Regions from separate parts of the Lactobacillus panisapium genome, predicted to be linked through region 1. Evidence: riboswitches for the same ligand, from Rfam matches in the RefSeq annotation. Region 1 holds a riboswitch; the other holds the start of a gene.
The links. A riboswitch is a leader RNA that binds a small molecule or an ion and turns the genes downstream of it on or off. The one in region 1 is predicted to bind lysine.
Positions count from the first base shown of each region.

Region 1 (3,163 bases):
TCTTAGCCGCATTGGTTCTTAAAAATGGTACTAAATCCGCCCAGTCACCGAAAACCACCCCAACATGATCATTTACAAAGGGTCTTACTTCTACTGGCCAGTCTAATTTTGCCAGGTCACCTTTTACATAAACCTTAACTGGCGTTTTCTTGGGTGCATTGGCAATAAAATCAATTATTTCTGTCGCTGACATATTTTTCATTTGAATTCCTCACTATTCTTGATAAAAACGATCATGACTGACTAAATCTTCATTGGTTTCACGTGTAACAACTTCTTGTGCGTGACCATTTTCTGCAAACACAACAGCTGGCCGAGGCACCCGGTTATAGTTCGATGCCATGCTGTAACCATAAGCACCAGTTGCTAGCATTGCAATTACATCACCTGCTTTGGTCGCTGGCAGCGGCAGTTTTTTGATTAACAAGTCCCCTGATTCACAATAGCGCCCAGCCAAGTGGACTGTTTCGCTAGGTTGAGCAGCGGGATCACGGGCAAGAAGTGCTTCATAATCAGCTTGGTAAAGAGCCGGCCTAATATTGTCACCCATACCGCCATCTACTGCTACATAGGGCATTAATCCGGGAACATCTTTACGTGCGCCAATCGTATACAAACTGTAGCCCGCGCTACCGACGATTGAGCGACCAGGTTCAACCCAAACAGCTGGAACTTTCAGTTGATATTCTTCAGCTAACTGGCGAAGAGTTGTCACAATCTGTTCAACAAAAGTTCCTAAAGCCAATACTTGGTCTTGGGCGGTATAACGAATACCAAAGCCGCCCCCAAGATTTAAGATTTGGGGCTGATAATCATATTTTTTGGCCCATTCACGGACAAGTAGCATCAGTTTTTTAACTTCAAGCTTAAAGCCAGTCGTTTCTAAAATTTGGGAACCAATATGTGCATGAAGGCCAATTAAAGTCATCTGTTCACTAGCCTGTACTTGTAAAAAAGCCTGCTCGGCTTGCCCAGATTTGACGTCAAAGCCAAACTTACTGTCTTCTTGACCGGTCTGATCATATTCATGAGTATGTGCCGTAACGCCGGGGGTAATTCTTAACATGACCTGAATATGACTTTTAGTATCAGCAAGAACTTCCTCAAGAAGTTTAATTTCATGAAAGTTATCCAGAATAATTACGCCAACATGATTTTGCACCGCCATTAAAAGTTCTGCCCTAGTTTTGTTATTTCCGTGAAAACTGATTTTGCTACTTGGAAAGCCAGCTTTAAGGGCGGTAAACAATTCACCGCCTGAAACGACATCAATATGGCCGTGTTCTTGATTGACCACCTGATACATCGCAATGGTGGCAAAAGCTTTGCTAGCGTAACTGATTGCATAATCGATGTGCTGTTTGGTAAAGGCTTGCTGCAAAGCCCGAAACTGTTGCCGAATTTGAGTAACATCGTAAACTACAAGCGGCGTGCCGTATTCACGGGCTAAATCTAGTGCATCAACCCCACCGATCGTTAAGTGTCCTTGATCATTAGTCTCGTAATAATCATCTGCTGGCATCTGGTAACCCTCCGTTTTCTTGAATAAAAAAGGACTCTTTTGTGTGCGCTTAGCATACAAAAGAGTCCTTCAAAAATTAAAATTAATTATTATCTGGTTCAATTTTGACGAGCGCTCCGCAAATTATTAACTTGCGACAGTCCGTAATCTCTTAAATTACGTCCCAGCCAATTAATTACCGCAATAATTAACGCTTCGGCAACCGCCCCTTTCACTGGTTTCTTAGTTTTTGCAGAAACTCCACCAGCTACTCTTGTTGGTCGCGACCTCTTCGATTAATAAAAATCTTATTATTAATCATAGCCGATGTCAACATTTTTTCATAAATAATTCACTTGCCTAATTTAAATACGCGCTAAATCGCCTTTTCGGTTGCAGATTAAAATTAAAATGTTAAAATGCGTTACTATCAAACTTAAAATAATTTAATCAAGCAGGTGATCGAGAATGAAAGTTGTTAAATTTGGTGGTAGTTCTCTGGCAAACGGAGAACAATTTCAAAAAGTGCTTAATATTATAAATGCTGATCCAACCAGAAAAGTAATTGTTACTTCAGCACCAGGAAAAAGATTTGAGCAGGATACCAAGGTGACTGACTTATTAATTGACTATGCTAAAAAAACGATCAAGCACCAAGACTGTGCCGTAATCGTTCAACAAATTTGGGCCAGATATAGCGAAATTGCACAATTTTTTGACTTAAGTCCGGACACAATTGCACCTTTACACCAGGAATTGTGCGACTTACCCACAATTTCGTATCCAGACAATGATTTTCTCATGGCTGCATTTAAAGCCCACGGTGAAAAGCTCAACGCTCAGCTGCTAGCCCTTCTTTTACAACAAAAAAATTTTCCGGCGCGCTTTCTCGATCCCCAAGAAGCCGGCTTTTTAGTCAGCAATGTCGCTAATGATGCTCAAGTTCTGGAAGAAACCTACCAAAATCTCTCTCGCTGGCGCGACATACCTGAAATTCTTGTTGTTCCGGGATTTTACGGTGTTACCCCAACTGGCAGCATTGCAACCTTTTCACGGGGTGGTTCAGATATCACCGGCGCAATTTGGGCCCGAGGAACTGCTGCCGACTTGTACGAGAATTTTACTGATGTTAATGCCATTTATGCTGCTGATCCAAGAATTGTGACCAAGCCGCACCCAATCAAAATCATGACCTACCGAGAATTACGGGAATTATCTTATGCCGGGTTTTCGGTTTTCCATGATGAGGCACTAATTCCGGCGATTCAAGGTCAGGTATATATCAACGTGAAAAATACTAACCACCCTGAGCTTCCGGGTACGCTAATTGTTCCCGAAAAGAATTTTCATCCCAAAAATATTATTACCGGTGTCGCAAGTTCCAATCACTTTGCCGCTTTATACTTACATCGATATTTACTTAATAAAGAAACTGGTTTTACGTTAAAACTACTAAAAATATTTTACCAGTTTAATATCTCATATGAGCATATGCCATCTGGAATTGACGACTTAACCGTTATTTTTGACAAACGCCAGTTTACTGAAAAACTGCGCCAACAAATGTGTGCCGAGATTAAGCGAGTTCTCCAGCCTGATCAATTAGAATGGATTGATGATTATGCCATCATCATGGTTGTCGGCGAAGGCATGCGTAACAAA
Region 1 is NZ_CP048268.1:2,100,075-2,103,237, forward strand. It holds gene dapD (2,3,4,5-tetrahydropyridine-2,6-dicarboxylate N-acetyltransferase) at 1-202, opposite strand, end outside; gene lysA (diaminopimelate decarboxylase) at 215-1,522, opposite strand; lysine riboswitch at 1,625-1,802, opposite strand; gene GYM71_RS09910 (aspartate kinase) at 1,970-3,163, shown strand, end outside.

Region 2 (3,163 bases), 300 kb from region 1:
CTGCAGCCGAAGAAAAGGCTGAAGAAGCCAAAATTGCTAGTCACCGCCCAAAAAAAGGCAAACATTTCCTATCCCTATTTTGGCGGACAGTTATTTCAATTGAAGCGATGGATATCGTCTTTTCAATTGATTCGGTTCTAGCAGCCTTAGCCGTCTCCAGTAATCCGGTCGTCGTTTTAATTGGTGGCATGATTGGGATCTTATGCATGCGAGGTGTAGCTGAGATTATCATCAAATTAATGGATATTATCCCAGAATTGCAACCAATGGCCTATGTTCTTATTGGGATTATTGCTCTAAAACTGCTGATTTCATTGCCACCTCTGCACTATGAATTACCTAATACCGTCTTTGCAATAATCGTTTTTGGCGTCTTGCTGTTAACAATTGCGTTTCACTTTATCCGGATTAAAAAGCACGGCCGCAAGCTATAAATTTTGCTAAGGGCAAAACTACAAGATAAAAAAAGTTAAGCTGCTTTAATGGGCTTAACTTTTTTATTGGCTTTTTTAAGTAAAACAAGGCTGTTATTACTTCACTGTCTACTAGTGCAAATTAACTATTTGCCCTTCAACGTATTCTTTTAAAATCACAGCTTGATTATGCAGTGGGTCCTTTGCTCCGTATAAAAATAAAACATCCTGTTCTTGCAGCTTGTTTTCGACAGTTTTGACAAACTCGGCCCCTGCCGGATTTTCCGCCAATTCTATCAGGTACTTTTGCCTAAACTCAGAAAATTTATTATCATCATGATTGAACCATTTACGTAAAGCGGTTGTCGGTCCAATTTCTTTTGCCCAACAATCAAGGTGCAACACACTTTTACTCTTGCCTCTTGGCCACAAACGGTCTACCAAAATGCGGTAGCCCTCCGGCTGATCTTGAGCATATACACGGACTAGCTTTATTTTTGTCATTACATTCACCTCAATTATTATTAGTGTACTACTTTAGGAAAAAATGAATTACACAACTTATTTTACTAATCAATCAACCGAAACCATCAGTGCTGACTTAATCGGCCGGCCATTAACTTACCGCAGCAATAACCAGGTACTTGGCGGCTATATTGTCGAAACCGAAGCTTATTTGGGTGTTAAAGATCGTGCGGCACATTCATATGGCGGTCATCGCAGTCCGGCAAATGAAGGACTATATGGCCCCGGTGGAACAATCTATATTTATGCTCAAAGGCAATATTTCTTTTTTGACGTAGCAACCAGACAAAAAGATGAACCACAGGGAGTTTTAATTAGAGCAATTGAACCCATCTGGGGAATTGAACAAATGTGTTTAAACCGCTCAGGTAAAAGTGGCATTGCTTTAACCAGCGGACCGGCAAAAATGATGCAGGCATTTGGTATTCATGATAAAAAATGGGATTTACATTTTCTTAGTGATTCCCCTTTTACTATTGACTTAAACGATCGTCACCGCAAAAATGCCCAGAAAATCGCAACTAGTCCACGCATTGGTGTCAACCAGTCGGAACGCGAATGGGCTAACAAAAAATTGCGCTTTTATGTGGCTGGAAATCCATATGTTTCCCGCATGAAAAAGCGTGACTATCGCTCAGATCATGGTTGGAAATGAGATAATGATAAAATAATCTTTAAATGAAAAGATTGACAAGCCTTTGTTTTTAGCCTATTATTTTTCATAAGTTAAATAATTTCCAATGCAATAGAGGTCGCGACCATTACAAAATTATCTTGAGTGAACGAACACAAAGAAAGATAACGTAAGAATTGTCGCCGAAACAAAAAGATTTTCGTTTTGATGTTTTTGTTGGGCTGCAAAGAGAATATCTTGCAGACTGTCCTGGTTAATTCCCAGGGAGCGCTATATGATTTGTCTAAAGATGATTAATTATAACCTCGTTGTTTTGAAGAGCAACGAGGTTTTTGTTTACGCTTTTTATTGTATTGGCTTTATTTGAAACAAGATTTTCGGAGGTTTTCAAAATGAAGTCAAGAAATAAGTGGATTACCGTTCTGCTTTCTGTGCTGCTCAGTTTCATTATCGGCAGCAACTTCGACTTTTCTCAAGTTGAAGCAAAAAGTAATAGCGGTGAACTCAAAGTAGCTATGGAGGCCAATTACCAACCATACAATTGGACCCAAACTACTAACGCTAATGGTGCTGTTCCGATCGAGGGGTCAAACGAGTATGCCAATGGCTACGATGTGAAGATTGCCAAAATTATTGGTAAACAGCTGCACCGCAAAGTCGTAGTTGTCAAAACTGAGTGGGATGGACTGCTGCCAGCTTTAACTAGTGGCAAGGCCGACCTAATTATTGCTGGGATGAGCCCAACGGCTGAGCGGGCCAAGGCAATTAATTTTTCCAATGCATACAGAAACAGCACTTTTGTTGTTATCACCAAGATTAATAGCAAATACGCTAATGCTAAAACATTAAATGATTTTAAGGGTGCGAAATTAACCGCCCAACAAGGTACTTCGCATTATGCTTTGATTAAGCAATTAAAGGGCGCTAAAAGACAGCCAGCAATGCGCGACTTTGCGGCAATGCGCCAAAGTTTAATTTCAGGAACGATTGATGGCTATGTTGCCGAAGATACCGAATCAACTTCCTTTAAGATGGTTGATCCTGACATTAAGGCGATTCCAATTAGCGAAATGGCCGGGTTCAAAGTTTCCAAGGAAGATTCAACTACTGCTATCGGAATTGCTAAGCCAAACAAGCAACTGCTAAAAGAGGTCAACCACGTTTTAGGTACAATTCCAAATTCCCAGCGAACAAAGTTAATGACCACGGCCATTAAGCAGCAGCCAAAAACTGATGATAAGAAAAAGGGTAAAAACGGGAAGTCCGAGCCGTGGCTAGTTTCAATGTGGAAGCAATACGGCGGCATGATTTTAAATGGGATTGGCATGACCCTGCTCTTAGCCTTAGTGGGTACCATCGCCGGCTTCTTTATCGGCCTGTTTGTCGGTATCATCAGAACTATCCCAACTCCAACCAGCCAGGGTAAAAAATGGCTCTTAAAAATTGTCAATTGGCTCTTAGCCGTTTACATTGAGATCTTCCGGGGCACGCCAATGATGGTACAGGCCGCTGTAATTTACTATGGCATAGCCCAATTCTGGCACATTAATATTGACCGAACAATTGCTGCGTTAGTCATTGTTTCGATTAA
Region 2 is NZ_CP048268.1:214,798-217,960, reverse strand. It holds gene GYM71_RS01000 (TerC family protein) at 1-434, shown strand, start outside; gene GYM71_RS00995 (DUF488 domain-containing protein) at 546-917, opposite strand; gene GYM71_RS00990 (DNA-3-methyladenine glycosylase) at 961-1,593, shown strand; lysine riboswitch at 1,677-1,853, shown strand; gene GYM71_RS00985 (ABC transporter substrate-binding protein/permease) at 1,965-3,163, shown strand, end outside.
Region 2: another riboswitch for lysine. It lies ahead of GYM71_RS00985 (ABC transporter substrate-binding protein/permease); the one in region 1 lies ahead of lysA (diaminopimelate decarboxylase).